2 regions of the Actinomadura sp. GTD37 genome follow, and region 1 is predicted to be linked to the other one. Evidence: riboswitches for the same ligand, from Rfam matches in the RefSeq annotation. Region 1 holds a riboswitch; the other holds the start of a gene.

Region 1 (7,562 bases):
GACCCTCTTATGCCGGATATGCCCTACTTGGAGCGGTTTCATTCCTGGTTCCGTTGCACAGATCCTCGTTGGGATCGTCCAGGAGATCGGGAAAGTCGGCCAGATCGGGGACGACGGCGTGCAGCCCGACGGGCGCTGATCTTCCATTGTCGCCCGATGACCTGGGGGCGCGCAGGACGGCCCAGACGGTGGTGGAGCCGTCCTCGTGGCGCACTCCCCATCCGTCGGACAGGGCCTCGACGATGCCGAGCCCGCGCCCGCCGAGGGAGGACAGCGTCCCCGGGCCCCGGCGCGGCTCGGTCATGGCGCCGCCGTCGCTGACCTCGAGTTCGAGGACGTCACCGCGGCGGAGCCAGCAGACCCTCACCTGGCCGGACGGCAGCGGCCGCGCGTGCCGGAGGGCGTTGCTGATGAGCTCGCTGACGATGACGCTCGCGTCGTCCACGATGGTCTCGTAGACGCCCGAGTCGACCAGCTCCGAGCTGAGGCGCCTGCGGGCGACCGCGACGCTGGACGGTGCGTGTGGCAGCAGTACGACGCTCGACGCCCTCACCTCCCCGTGGTTCCGCTTACTCGGATTCGTCCCGTCGTCATCGCCCTTCCGGTAAGACCGAAATGCCCTGATGGCCATGACCGGAAACACGGACGATTCAGTTCATCACCCGCACAACGAGTCACCGGCCGTCCGGTCACGGTGATCACCCCCGGAACGGAATCTCGTCACCAACGGCAACCATCAAAGGATCTATCCAGCCAACGGCGGACTTACTCCTCGCGCACTCGTTTCGTCCGTCACACCCTGCGGTCACCGTACTTTCTCTCACCAGTCCAGGTTGCCACCCGCTGAGACCGCTGAACGCCCAGGTCACAACGGTCTCACCGGGTCGCCCCGGAGGGAGTGTCGTCACGGTGAGTAACCATGACGGGTCATCCGGCGCTCCGCAACACGAGGCGCATCCGGGTTCCGTCGCCCGCACCCGCGCCACCTGCGGGTCCGCGGCCGTCCGCGGCCTCGGCGAGCATGTGCGGAGGGTTTATGGCCCGTTCCATTTCGCCCGCTTCGCGGCCTACGGAAGCCTTGTAAGGTTCTATGTGATATCTCTCACGTTCGACCGGATGGGCTGAAATTCTCCCGCCCTGTGCCTCCGTGAGCCGTTTGACGATGTACAGCCCGAGCCCGATGCCGCCGAAGCGCCGGCGGTCCCCGGCGTCCCCCTGGACGAACCGCTCGAAGATCCGCTCATGGTCGCCCGCCGGGATGCCGATGCCCTCGTCCTCGACCGTCACGACGATGTCGGAGCCCTCCCGCCAGGCGCGGACGCTGACCGTCCCGCCGTCCGGGGAGTACTTGAACGCGTTCTCCAGCAGCTGCCCGAGGACGATGTCGGTCGCCATCGCGTCCCCCTGGCAGGGCGGCAGGTCGGGCGCGACCTCCAGTTCCACGCGGTGCAGGGGCGACAGGGACCGGAAACCGCCGACGACACCGTCCAGAACCCGGGTCAGGTCGAACGACTCGATCGTCACGGCCAGCTCGTCGGCGCCCGCGCGCGACCCCAGAAGCAGGTGCTCGACGAGCCGGCCGAGGGACTGGGCGCGCTCGGCGATGGTGGCGACGGCGGCGCGGCGGTCGCCGTCGGCCATCTCGTCCCACCGGTTGACCAGCGTGGACGCGAAGCCCTGCACGACCGTGATCGGCGTGCGCAGCTCGTGGCTGGTCGTGGCGAGGAACAGGTCCTTGGCCTCCTCCAGCGCCTTCGCCTCGGACACGTCGCGGAAGTCGACGACCAGTTCGCCGGTCTCCTCGATCTCGGCGGCCAGCACGTTCAGCCACGTCCCCGACTCCAGCCGGAACGTGAGCATCTCGCCGAGGGCGGGCATGCCGAACGGCAGCGGGCGGCCGAGGGCGTCCTCCGGCGGGATGCCGGTGAGGGCGTGCGCGGCCGGGTTCCACTGCCGGACGACGAGGTCGTGGTCGAGCACCGCGATGCCGTCGGCGCTGGAGTCGATCACCGCGCGCTCGTACGCCCGCTGCCGGACGACCTCCGCGTACGCGACCGCGTTGCCGACCGCGACCCCGGCGTGCCCGGCGAGCAGTTCGAGCAGTTCGAGCTCGGTGTGCCCGGCCTTGCTGCCGGAGAAGAGCGCGTAGAGCGCGCCGTACGGCCGGTTCTGCAGGTACGACAGGCCGAGCGCGATCGTGTGCAGGCCGGGCAGCTCGGACCAGATCAGGTCGCCGAGGCGCTGCTCGCCGGTCGCGAGCTTGACGGTCTTGCCGGACCGCAGCAGCTCCCCGACCAGGCTCGTCCGCAGCTCCGCGGACCGTCCGCGCATGTGCTCGGGCAGCCCGGACATGCTGACCAGCCGCAGCCGCTCGCCCTCGATCCGCACGAACCCGCCCGCGTCGGCGCCGGTCAGCTCGATCAGCGCGGTGGTGATCCGGTCGAGGACGACGCCGAGGTCGAGTTCGGCGTTCAGGTCGGCGACGATGTCGTTCAGCCGCCGGACGAGCCGGGCCCGCTCGGCCATGTGGTGCTGGGCGATGTCGTCCTCCTCGACCGGGTGGTACACGCCCACCCAGCCGAGCAGCGTCCCGTTCGGGTCCTTCAGCAGGCTCGTGTCGATGCGCACGTCGATGAGGCGACCGCCCCGGTGGAACCGGCGGGTCGCGATGGAGATCCGCCCGTTGTCGCCCTCGCCGGCGGGCCGGGTGAGCAGCCGCTCCTGGACGGCGTTGTGCTCGGCCTTCAGCTCGTCCGGGACGATCGGCGGGACGCGCCCGATCATCTCCGCGGCGCTCCAGCCGAACATGCGCTCGGCCGCGGGGTTCCACACGGTGACCCGGTGCCGCTGGTCCACCGCCACGATCGCGTCGGCGGCGCTCTCGATGACGGCCCGCGCGATCGGATCGTGGACGTGCTCGTACACGTCTGTCATCGTGCCACCGGACTCCGGCGCGGCGCCGGGTAACTTGCAGCGAAAATTGCCACGGGAACCTTACCTTCAGGTAAGGCTACCGCCTGGTAAGCCTCCCGATGAGGAGCGCGGCCACGCCCGCGACCAGGAACGACAGCAGCGAGGCGCTCATCCAGCCCTGCGGGGCGAAGTGCAGCGCCTCCCGCACGTCCAGCCAGAACCCCGCCCAGTGCTCGACCGTGCCCGGATTGATCAGCTGGTAGGCGACGAACCCGACCGCCCACGCCGCGATCATCCCCCACCGCGACGGCGCCCGCCGCGAGACGTCCCACCCGTCCGGCGCGTGGCGGCGGCCCAGGAAGAAGTCGGCGGCGAGGACGCCCAGCATCGGCACGAAGACCGAGCCGATCAGCGTCAGGAAGCCCGCGTAGTCGCCGATGTCCAGGACGAGCGCGAGGACGGTGATGCCCGCGCCGAGCGCCACGCTCAGCACCCGGCGGTCGGCGCGCGGGAACAGGTTCTGGATCGACACGGCGGTGGAGTAGGTGTCGGCGAACGACTGGTCCGCCTCCCGCAGCACGAAGATCGCGAAGAAGACCACGCCCAGGGAGGCGCCGAGGAACGGGTCGAAGATCCGGGTGCTGTCGCCCGCGACCAGCGCGAGCGCCAGCAGGCCGAGGACGTAGGCGACGATCTGGGTGACCGAGTAGCCGACGGACGCCGCGCTGAACGCCGCCCGCTCCGTCCGGGAATGCCGGGTGTAGTCGGCGGCGACCGGCACCCAGGAGATCGACACCGCCAGCGCCGCGTCCGCCCCGATCCAGAAGCCGCCCCACGAGCCCTGCGCCAGGTCGGGCAGCGGCTGCCGGACGAGTTCGACGTAGAAGTAGACGAGCGCGATCGCCACCGCGACCGTCACGTACCGGCGCAGCAGCCGCACCGAGCCGAGCGGCCAGACCGTCAGCACGGTGGTGATCAGCCCGGCGGCGACGACGTAGCCCCAGCGCGGCACGCCGTCCCACAGCTCGCGGGCCGCGTCCGCGATGACGATCAGCTCGAACGTCCCCCAGCCGACGAGCTGCGCGATGTTCAGGATCGTCGGCGCGTACGACAGCCGCGCGCCGAACAGGCCGCGGAGCAGCACCATCGCGGGCTGGCCGGTGCGCGCGCCGGGGACGGCGGCGAGGCCGAGCATCAGCCCGCCGAGGATCGTCCCGACGGCCATGGCGACGATGCCCGCCATGATGGAGATGGTCGGCTTGCCGTCGGCGTCCGGCGCGAGGACGGTGTAGGCGCCGGAGAAGGCCAGGAGGCTGACACCGAGGTTGGCCCAGAACGCGCTCTGGTCCCAGAACCCGAGCACCCTGGGGGCGGGTTCGTCGAGGGTGAAGGGGACCTCGTTGTCCGGCCGCTCGTTCCGCGGGCGCTTCTCGACATCGGACGTCACGGGACACGCTCCCTACGCCGGCATTACCCGGACAGGTTCATGCGGTCGGCGACGCCCTGGAGGCCGCCCTCTCAGCCCGGCTTCTGGCCCGAGCTCCCGCGGTTATCGGTCGGTCCCGATCGTACAACCGCCCGTCTTCCCCCAGAAGGGGGCATAGCAAACGAGATCAGGCGACGTACGGCGGGCCGTCGCCGGCGCCCTCCATCGGACGCCCGGCCTCCGCCCAGCCCTTCATCCCGCCGTCGACGTTCTTGGCGAGCCAGCCCGCCTGGTTGAGCGCCACCGTCACCTGCGCGGACCGCTGCCCGGACCGGCAGATCACGAAGACCTCCTGGTCACGGGGGACCTCGCCGGCCCGATCGCCCAGCTGCCGCATGGGGATGTGGACGGCCTCGGGCGCGTGGCCCGCGTCCCATTCGTCCTGCTCCCGGACGTCCAGCAGGTAGCCGCCCTGCGGGACGTCGGCCGCGACCACGGCCGGTACGTCTTCCCCGAAATTCATCACACCCCCATGGAACCGCGCGAACCCGCCCTGCGTCGAATCACGCATGCGGTATCGGACGCTCCTTTTCGCAGCGCCCGGGCTGGCCATGCTCCTGCCTCTGGCCGCCTGCGGCGATGAACAGGCCAACGGAAACCCCGCCGAAGCGCCGTCCGGCACGACGTCCGTGCAACCCTCCGGCACCCCGGCGGACTCCCTCACCATCACCGTCAGGGCCTCCGCGGAGGCCCCCGCCAAGACCTGGAAGCTGACCTGCGGTCCTCCGGGCGGTACCCACCCGAAGGCCGCCGACGCTTGCGCGGCCCTGACCAAGGCCAAGGACCCCTTCAAGCCCGTCCCCAAGGACAAGATGTGCACCCAGATCTACGGCGGTCCTGAGATCGCCACGGTGAAGGGCACCTGGCAGGGCAAGGACATCGACACCGAGTTCACCCGCGCGGACGGCTGCCAGTTCCACCGCTGGACCGAGGTGGCCCCCGTGTTCGGCGACGTCCCGAAGGTCCGCTGAACGAGCCATCCCCGTTCCGGCTCCGTTCACCGATTCCCAGTCCATTCAGTCCATCCATTCCGAGTCCACCGATTCCGGGCCCCGGCGAGATGCCGGGGCCCGACTCGTCCGCGGCCCGCCGGACGGCAGGGGTGCATCGGGTGACGGCGCCGAGGGGCCTGGCGGCGCCGCCAGCCGATGCGGTCTAGATCCAGCCGCCGATGCTGCGGTTCTGGGAGACGGCGGTGTCGAACGCCAGCGGGCAGGCCAGCAGCAGCGTGCGCATCGGCTCGGGCTGCTGGGCGTACATCTGCAGGACGTACCGGTCGGCGCCGGTGAACATCTGGGAGAGCAGCTCGCCCATCCCGTCGAAGCCGCGCTGGATGCGGGCGATCTCCTGCTGCTGCCAGTCGGTGACCCGGCCGCTCAGCAGCTCGTAGTAGCCGATCTGCTGCTCCTGCGCGGTCAGGATCTCCCAGCCGCGCATCGCCCGCTTGCGCAGGTGCCCGATGAGGCCGCCCTGCGCGGTCAGCACCTGCATCCTGGGCGTGCCCATGAACCCGTACGGCTTGTAGAAGTGGAAGTACGGCATGCCGTCGGGGCGGTAGATCGTCAGCTTGCGCTCGGCCTTGGTCTGGCTGCCCTGGTTGATGACCCGGAACGCCTTCTTGGCGCCGCTCACACCCTCTTCCCGGACGTAGGCGGCGGGCTGCCCCTGCGGGCTCCAGATCGTGTAGTTGGCCTCGGTCGAGAAGAACTGCGCCGGCTGGTCGTAGACGAGGATCGGCGAGCCGTAGAGATCCGGGGCGGCCTGCGGCGCCTGCTGGTGCTGCGGCGGGTAACCGCCCTGCTGGTGCTGCGGGTAACCGGCCTGCTGAGGCGGGTAGCCGCCCTGCTGCGGCGGATATCCGTACCCGGGCTGGGGGGCGGCGGGCGTGTAGGGCGGAGCGGGCGCGTAGGGAGGAGCGGGCGCGACGCCGGGCTGAGGAGCGCCGTAGCCCGGGTGCGGCGGACCGTACCCGGGGCCGGGCGGTGGGGGTGGGGGGTATCCCATGACGGCTCCTGAGCGAGGCGATCACCGGGGTTGTCTCGCGACACGATACGCCGCCCGGCCGCGCCGTCCCGGCCGGGCGGCCGGATTCAGCCGCGGCGGTTCACTTGAGCAGCCGGGACATGCGGCGGTCGGCGAGGGGCTTGCCGCCGGTCTGGCAGGTCGGGCAGTACTGGAGGGCAGAATCCGCGAACGACACCTCGCGCACGGTGTCGCCGCAGACCGGGCATTTCTGGCCGGCCTTCCCGTGCACCCGCAGGCCGGTCTTCTTCTCGCCCTTGAGGTCTTGGGCCTCCAGGCCCCGCGAGCGCTCGACCGCGTCCCGGAGGGTGGTGACGATCGCCTCGTGCAGGACGGCGACGTCCTCCCCGGTGAGCGATGCGGCGATCTTGAAGGGGGACATCTTCGCCGCGTGCAGCACCTCGTCGGAGTAGGCGTTGCCGATGCCGGCGATCACCTTCTGGTCGCGCAGCAGCCCCTTGATCCGGGTGCGCTCGCCGCCGACGATCTCGGCGAGGGCCGCGGGCGTGAACGCGTCGTCCAGCGGATCGGGGCCGAGCGCGGCGACGCCCGGCACGTCCGACGGGGCGCGGACGACGTAGACCGCGAGGCCCTTCTTCGTGCCGGCCTCGGTGAGGTCGAAGCCCGATCCGTCGTCCAGGTGGACGCGCAGGGCGAGCGGGTTCTTGCCGCCGGGCCGGGGCGGCCGGGCCGGGATCTCGTCACGCCAGCGCAGCCAGCCGGCGCGGGCGAGGTGGATCACGAGGTGCAGCCCGTCGACGTCGAGGTCGAGGAACTTGCCGTGCCGGGCCGCGCCCGTCACCGTCAGCCCGCCGAGCGCGGTCACCGGCGGGTCGTACGTCTTCAGCGCGGAGATGGCGAGAACATCGACCCGGGCGACGGCATGGCCGACCACGCGCTCCCGCAGGAACCCCGCCAGCGCCTCCACCTCTGGTAGCTCAGGCATGGCTTCAGTATCGGCGAAGAGCGGCGCCGCCGGAACGTCGTCCACAGCCCTGTGGACAACTGTGGACAACCTCGGGGACCGGTGTGACCGGGATCTCGAAATGCGGGGGTACCCCCCGGGGGTTGTCAGAGACGTCCTGTTATGGCAGCATGACGTTCGGAAGATACCCCCTAGGGGTAACAGAGAAGGAGACGC
Region 2 (7,562 bases), on a different contig from region 1:
GGGATCGTGCACCGCGACTTCAAGCCCGGCAACGTGCTGCTCGGCCCGGACGGCGCCAAGGTCATCGACTTCGGCATCGCCCGCACCGCCGACGCCCTCGGCCCGGACACGCCGCTGACCACCGGCCCGGTCGGCACGCCCGCCTACATGGCGCCCGAGCAGATCGAGGACGAGCCGGTCGGGCCGCCCGCCGACGTCTTCGCCTGGGGCGCCGCGATGGTGTTCGCCGCGACCGGGCGCCCGCCGTTCGGCACCGGGCCGAGCGCCGCCGTCATGCGGCGCGTCACCGCCCGGCCGCCGGAACTCGGCGACATGCAGGGCCCGCTGCGCGACCTCGCGGCCCGCTGCCTGGACAAGAACCCCGCCGCGCGGCCGACCGCGCCGCAGCTCGTCCGGGCGCTGCGGGACGGCCAGGGCCCCGCGCCGAAGCCGCGCCCGACCCGGATCCCGCGCTACCGGTGGCGGATGATGGTCGCGCTCGGCGCCGTCGTGGCCGCCGGGTTCGCGCTCGGCATGATGTTCTGACGGCCCGTCCTACCAGTGGGGCGGGCGGTCCTCCAGCAGGCGGGCGTCGTTGTCGTCGCCGCGGCGCCACTCGCCCCATCCGACGTCGGTGTCGTCGGACGTCTGGTCGGGCAGGATCTCCAGGTCGTCGTCGAGGTCGACCGTCCGGTCGTCGTCGGGTCCGAGGCTCATGACCCCCATTGTGGGCGATCGTTCCCGCGGCCCGCACCGTGCCCCGGGTCAAACCCCGACAAGTTCAGGTCGCCAGCCGGCGCGCGAACTCCGCCGCCGCGGCGCCGGGATCGTCCGCCTCGGTGATGGCGCGCACCACGACGATGCGGCTCGCGCCCGCCGCCAGCACCTCGCCGAGGTTCCCGAGGCCGATGCCGCCGATCGCGAACCACGGCCGCGCCACCCGCCGGTCCGCCACGTACTCCAGCAGCTCCGGGCCGGGCGCGGGACGGCCCGGCTTGGTCGGCGTGGGCCACACCGGGCCCGCGCAGAGGTAGTCGGCGCCGGGCTCCGCGGCCGCCGCCGCGGCCTGCTCGCCGGAGTGCGTGGACCGGCCGATCAGCATGTCGCCGCCGACGATCGCGCGGGCGGCGGGCACCGGCAGGTCGTCCTGGCCGAGGTGCAGCACGTCCGCGCCCGCAGCGTGCGCCACGTCGGCCCGGTCGTTGACCGCGAGCAGCGCGCCGTGCCGCGCGCAGGCCGCCCGGAAGACCTCCAGGTACGCCAGCTCCTGCCGGGCCTCCAGGCCCTTCTGGCGGAGCTGGACGATGTCGACGCCGCCCGCGAGGACGGCGTCCAGGAACCGGGGCAGGTCTCCCTGCCGTTCCCGCGCGTCGGTGCAGAGGTAGAGGCGGGCCCGGCCGAGCCGGGCGCGGAGCGCGACGGCGCGTTCGGAGGGGAGATGCCTGGACACGGCCGGTCGTCGTCCTTTCACAGCGGATCGCGGGGCCACGCGCGGCGCGATGCGCCGCCGCGTGACCCCGCGATCGTGTCACGTGCGTTGTCTTCCGTGGTCGCCGGGCCCTCCGCCGGCGGTCGGGCGGCTAGAAGGCGAGCGCCTGGGCGCGGCGGCGGACCTCGGTCCCCCGGTTCTCGGTGAGCGCGTCCACCGGTGTCCCCGGCAGCGTGTCGTCGGCGGTGAACAGCCAGCGGATCGTCTCCACGTCGTCGAACCCGGCGTCCGACAGGAGGGTCAGCGTGCCGGGCAGCCCCTTGATGACCTGGCCGTCCTTGATGAAGGCCGCGGGCACCATCGGCTCGCCGCCGCGGCGGACCGCGAGGACGCGGTGCTCGTGGATGAGCTGCTTGATCCGGTTGGGCTTGATCCCGAGCCGCTCGGCGGTCTCGCGGAGGGTGAGCCATTCGCCGGCGAGGGCGTCGGTCCGGGGGTCGAGTGCGCTGTCAACGGTTGCGTGCATCTGCGTCACGCCACCTTGCTACCACGCCTTCGGAGGCCTCAAACCCGCTGGACAGCCGTTGACGTCCATCCGCGATCGCCCTCAGCGAACGGCCTGCCGGACCGGGACGTCCGGGTCGGCGATCGCCACCGGGTCCACCGGCGTCCCCGCGGCGATCACCCGCCTCGCCTGCACCAGGTCACGGGGCCTGTCGACGGTGAGGATCGCGTCGAGGCGGTCGCCGGTCAGCCACACCGCCGCCCATTTGCGGCCGGCCGGGTCGCCGCGGCGGACGAGCCGCTCGGACGCCGCGTGGCTGCCCGCGTACTGCACCATGCGCCCGAACTGCTCGGACCAGAAGTACGGGGCGGCGTCGTAGCCGCCGTCCTGCCCGAGGAGGGCGGCGGCGGCGGTCTCGGGCGCGCTGAGCGCGGTGTCCCAGTGCTCGACGAGGAGCCGCCGCCCGTACCGCGCCGACCACCAGGCGGCGCAGTCGCCGACCGCCACGATGTCGGGGCGGAGGGAGCCGGGCTCCTCCTCGCCCTGGTAGACGCGGAAGGAGCCGTCGGTGACCACGCCGCGCTGCACGAGCAGCCCCGAGCCGTCCAGCCAGGACACCTCGGGCCGCACGCCGACGCCGACCACGACCTCGTCGGCGTCGATCCGCCCGCCGCCGGCGAGCGCGAGGCCCCCGCCGTCGACCGCGGCGACCTTCACGCCGGTGCGCAGGGCGACGCCCGCCTCCGCGTACCAGGGGGCGGTCAGCGCGCCGATCTCGGGCCCGACCGCGTTGGCGAGCGGGGTGTCCGCCGCCTCCACGACGGTGACGTCGCAGCCCTTCTTCGCGGCGGTGGTCGCGACCTCGGCGCCGATCCAGCCCGCGCCGACGATCACGATCCGGGCGCCGCCGGTCAGCCGGGCCCGCAGGTCGCGGGAGTCGTCGATGGTCCGCAGGACGTGCTGGCGGCCGTCCCCGGGCAGCGTGACCGGGGTGGCGCCGGTCGCGATCACCAGCCCGTCGAACGGCAGGTCGCCCGCCGTGGACGCGAGCACGCCGCCGCGTCCCGGGTCGGCCGGCCGCAGCGCGGTCGCGCGCTCGCCGAGCAGCAGGTCGCAGCGGAGCGCGGCCCAGTCGGCGTCGACGGTCGTGTCGTCGGACTCGCCCGCGAGGACGGCCTTCGACAGCGGCGGCCGGTCGTAGGGCCGGTGCCGCTCCGCCGACACGAGCGTCAGCGCGCCCTCGTACCCCTTGCTCCGCAGGGCCTCCACGGCGCGCACGCCGGCCAGCCCGCCACCCACGACGACGACGCTCTCCATGAAGGGCAGCCTAATGCGCCGCGATTTTCGCGTGGACACCTGTCCAGGAGTTGGCGGGCTTTACCGAGGTCGTAAGGTGGGAAGCGGAAAAATCGGCACAGAGCGCGGGAGTCCGGTGCGACCGGGCTGAGAGGGCGGCTGACCGGGCCGCCGACCGCCAGACCTGATCCGGATCATGCCGGCGAAGGGAGCGCGCGTGGAGATCGTGATCGTGGGTGCGGGGGTCATCGGCCTCGCCACCGCCTGGCGCGCCGCCGCGGGCGGCGCCTCGGTCGTCCTGGCCGACCCGTCCCCCGCGAGCGGCGCCTCGTCGGTGGCGGCGGGCATGCTCACCCCGGTCAGCGAGCTGACCTACGGCGAGGAGCCGCTGCTGCGGCTCGGCCTCGCCTCCCGCGACCGGTACGGCGCGTTCGTCGCCGAACTGGAGGAGCTGACCGGCCTGGAGACGGGCTACCGCACCGACGGGCTGCTCCAGGTCGCGTCCGGCGCGGACGACCTGGGGTACCTCGACGACCTGCGCCGCTTCCAGGAGAGCCTCGGCGTCCCCGTGCAGGCGCTGACCGCCCGGGAGTGCCGGCGGGCGGAGCCGATGCTCGCGCCCGGCGTGCGCGGCGGGCTGCTCGCCCCCGAGGACGGCTCCATCGACCCGCGCCGGCTCACCGCGGCGCTGCTGGCGGCGGCCGAGCGGCTCGGCGTCCGGCTCGTCCGGCGGCGGGCCGCGCGGATCGTCGTCGAGGGCGGCGCGGCGGCCGGGGTCGCGCTGGACGACGGCACGGTGCTGCGCGCCGACCGGGTGCTGCTCGCCGCCGGCCCGTGGTCGGGCGACCTCGAAGGGCTGCCGCCCGGGACCGTTCCACCCGTCCGGCCGGTGAAGGGCCAGGTGATCCGGCTCCGCACCCGCGTCCCGTTCCTGCGGCGCACCACGCGCGGCCTGGTGAAGGGCTCCTCGGTCTACCTGGTGCCGCGCGCGGACGGCGAGATCGTCCTCGGCGCCACGCAGGAGGAGCTGGGCTTCGACACGCGGGTCACCGCCGGCGGGCTGTGGGAGCTGCTGCGGGACGCCCGGGAGCTGCTGCCCGGCATCACCGAGCTGGAGTTCGCGGAGGTCACCGCCGGGCTGCGCCCCGGCTCCCCGGACAACGCGCCGGTCATGGGCCCGACCGCGCTGCCCGGCCTGTTCGCCGGGACCGGGCACTTCCGCAACGGCGTGCTGCTCGCCCCGGTGAGCGCCGACATCCTGTCCGCGATGCTGCTGGACGGGCCCGTCCCCGAGATCGCCGGGCCGTTCTCCCCGGCCCGATTCCGCGCCGAGGTGCAGGCATGAACGTGATCGTCAACGGTGCGCCGCGCGAGCTGCCCGAGGGGGCGAGCGTGGCCGAGGCCGTCGCGTCCGTCACCCCCGCCGGGACCGGCGTGGCGGCCGCGCTGAACGAGGAGGTCGTCCGCCGGTCCGCGTGGGAGACCACGGCGCTGCGCGACGGCGACCGCCTGGAAGTGCTGACCGCCGTACAAGGGGGCTGACCGCCGCGTGGAACGGAGCGCAGCGGAGTGCAACGCGGCGGACGGCGCCCGCCCGGGGGGCGTGGGGGGTCGTCCCCCCACAGGGACATCGTACAAGGGGGCTGACCGCCGCGGTGAACGGAGCGCAGCGGCGGGCGCGCAGCGGAGCGGATCGTACAGGGAGGGTGATGTGGACACCGACAAGCTGGTCATCGCCGGGGAGGAACTGGGCTCGCGGCTGATCATGGGGACGGGCGGCGCGCCCAGCATGCACGTGCTGCGGGAGGCGCTGGCCGCGTCCGGGACGGAGCTGACGACGGTCGCGATGCGGCGCGTGGACCCGTCCGCGCGCGGCTCGGTGCTGGACGTCCTGAAGGAGTGCGGCATCCGGGTGCTGCCGAACACGGCGGGCTGCTTCACCGCCGGCGAGGCCGTGCTGACCGCCAAGCTCGCCCGCGAGGCGCTCGGCACGAACTGGGTCAAGCTGGAGGTGATCGCGGACGAGCACACGCTGCTGCCCGATCCGATCGAGCTGGTCGAGGCGGCCGAGCAGCTCGTCGGCGACGGCTTCACCGTCCTGCCGTACACCAGCGACGACCCCGTCCTCGCGCACCGCCTGGAGCGGATCGGGTGCGCCGCGGTCATGCCGCTCGGCTCCCCGATCGGGTCGGGTCTCGGCATCCGGAACCCGCACAACATCGAGCTGATCGTCGAGCGGGCGGGCGTCCCGGTGATCCTGGACGCCGGGCTCGGCACCGCGTCCGACGCCGCGCTCGCCATGGAGCTCGGCTGCGACGCCGTGCTGCTGGCGACCGCCGTGACGCGCGCGCGGCACCCGGCGCGGATGGCCGCGGCGATGCGGCACGCGGTGGAGGCCGGGCGGCTCGCGCGGCTGGCCGGGCGCATCCCGAAGCGCCGCTACGCGCAGGCGTCCTCGCCCTTCGAAGGGCTGGCGACCTCGTAGCTTCGCTAAAGGTTGCCCTGTAGGAATATTCGCTGGACCTGAAACCTGCGCGTCACCAGACTGGGCGGGTCCGCCCCCGGGCATGCCGCAACCCGGCACGTCCCTTCGGTGTTCATGGAAACGACCCATACCTAAGGTGCGTGACATGCAGCACGAGAACACGGGCCGCGTCGACAGGCGCGCGGTCGCCGCCGCCACCGTCACGGTAGTGCTGTGGGCGTCCGCCTTCGTGTCGATCCGCAGCGCCGGCGCCGAGTACGGGCCCGGCGCCCTCGCCCTCGGCCGCCTCCTGTCCGGGACGGTCGTGCTCGGCGCCCTCTGGCTCGTCCGGCGCGAGGGCCTGCCGCCCAGGGCCGCCTGGCCCGGCATCGTGTCCGCCGGCGTCCTGTGGTTCGGCGCCTACATGGTCGCGCTGAACTGGGGCGAGCAGCTCGTGGACGCGGGCACCGCCGCGCTCGTGGTCAACATCGGCCCCATCCTGATCGCGCTGCTCGGCGGCTGGCTGCTCAAGGAGGGCGTCTCGCCCCGGCTGGTGATCGGCATGGCCGTGTCGTTCGCGGGCGCCGCCGTCGTCGGGCTGTCGATGTCGGGCGAGGGCCGCGCGTCCGTCGGCGGGGTGCTGCTCTGCCTGGTCGCCGCCGTCACCTACGCGGCGGGCGTGGTGAGCCAGAAGCCCGCGCTGCGGCACGCCTCCGCGCTCCAGTTCACCACGTTCGCGTGCGCGATCGGCGCGCTCGCCTGCCTGCCGTTCTCCGGGCAGCTGGTCTCCCAGGTCGCCGACGCCCCGGCCGGCGCCACCCTCAACATGGTCTACCTGGGCGTCTTCCCGACCGCGATCGCGTTCACCACCTGGGGGTACGCGCTGGCCCGCACGACCGCAGGGAAGATGGGCGCCACGACCTACGCCGTGCCCGCCCTCGTCGTCGGCATGTCGTGGCTGTTCCTCGGCGAGGTCCCCGGCCTGGTCACCCTCGCCGGCGGCCTGCTCTGCCTGGCCGGCGTGGCCGTCTCCCGGAGCACCCGGACGTCCCGCAGGCGCGTCCCCGCCGCCACTCCGGAACCGGGCGCCGCGGGGGACTCCGCCTCACGGCTCATGGATGCTCATACTCGGGACTGATGAGTTCCACCGGGAACCGCCCGTAAACTCGCAGCGATGGACACGGACCCTCTCGTCGGGCAGGTGCTCGACGGGCGCTACCGCATAGAGTCCCGCATCGCCCGCGGCGGCATGGCCACGGTCTACCTGGCGCGGGACCTGCGCCTCGACCGCGTGATCGCGATCAAGGTGATGCACGCCGGACTCGCCTCCGACGAGGACTTCGTCGCCCGCTTCATCGGCGAGGCCAAGGCGGCGGCGGCGCTCTCGCATCCGAACGTCGTCGCGGTCTACGACCAGCGCACCGACGGCGAGCACGTCTTCCTCGTGATGGAGTACGTCGCGGGCCGCACGCTGCGCGACGCGCTGACCTCGCTCGGGCGGTTCGGGCCGCGCGCCGCGCTGGAGATCATGCAGCCGGTGCTGGCCGCGCTCGGCGCCGCGCACCGCGCCGGTCTCGTGCACCGCGACGTCAAGCCCGAGAACGTCCTCATCACCGAGGACGGGCAGGTCAAGGTCGCCGACTTCGGGCTCGCCCGGGCCGAGACGGCGAGCAAGATGACCAAGACCGGCGTGATCATCGGGACGGTCGGCTACCTCGCGCCCGAGCAGGTGCTGTCGGGCAGCGCCGACGTCCGCTCCGACGTGTACGCGGCCGGGGTCATGCTGTTCGAGCTGCTCACCGGGCGCCTCCCCCACCAGGGCGACACGCCGCTCGCGGTCGCCTACAAGCACGTGAACGAGGCCGTCCCGCCGCCGTCCCACCTGGTCC

Evidence for each region. Region 1 has a riboswitch for thiamine pyrophosphate ahead of ACA511_RS01690 (purine-cytosine permease family protein). Riboswitches for the same ligand answer to the same signal wherever they lie in the genome.
Region 2: it holds a riboswitch for thiamine pyrophosphate, as region 1 does, so the genes downstream of both, thiO (glycine oxidase ThiO) here and ACA511_RS01690 (purine-cytosine permease family protein) in region 1, are expected to answer to the same signal.

The regions. Positions count from the first base shown of each region.
Region 1 covers NZ_JBGNUS010000001.1:347,316-354,877, forward strand. The annotation lists gene ACA511_RS01680 (ATP-binding protein) at 8-553, opposite strand; gene ACA511_RS01685 (PAS domain S-box protein) at 928-2,934, opposite strand; gene ACA511_RS01690 (purine-cytosine permease family protein) at 3,011-4,360, opposite strand; TPP riboswitch at 4,353-4,470, opposite strand; gene ACA511_RS01695 (rhodanese-like domain-containing protein) at 4,527-4,862, opposite strand; gene ACA511_RS01700 (SSI family serine proteinase inhibitor) at 4,951-5,370, shown strand; gene ACA511_RS01705 (hypothetical protein) at 5,555-6,403, opposite strand; gene ACA511_RS01710 (Fpg/Nei family DNA glycosylase) at 6,504-7,367, opposite strand.
Region 2 covers NZ_JBGNUS010000002.1:649,913-657,474, forward strand. The annotation lists gene ACA511_RS17125 (serine/threonine-protein kinase) at 1-525, shown strand, start outside; gene ACA511_RS17130 (hypothetical protein) at 535-696, opposite strand; gene thiE (thiamine phosphate synthase) at 761-1,429, opposite strand; gene ACA511_RS17140 (Rv2175c family DNA-binding protein) at 1,560-1,934, opposite strand; gene ACA511_RS17145 (NAD(P)/FAD-dependent oxidoreductase) at 2,016-3,230, opposite strand; TPP riboswitch at 3,325-3,437, shown strand; gene thiO (glycine oxidase ThiO) at 3,406-4,554, shown strand; gene thiS (sulfur carrier protein ThiS) at 4,551-4,751, shown strand; gene ACA511_RS17160 (thiazole synthase) at 4,921-5,694, shown strand; gene ACA511_RS17165 (DMT family transporter) at 5,840-6,811, shown strand; gene pknB (Stk1 family PASTA domain-containing Ser/Thr kinase) at 6,848-7,562, shown strand, end outside.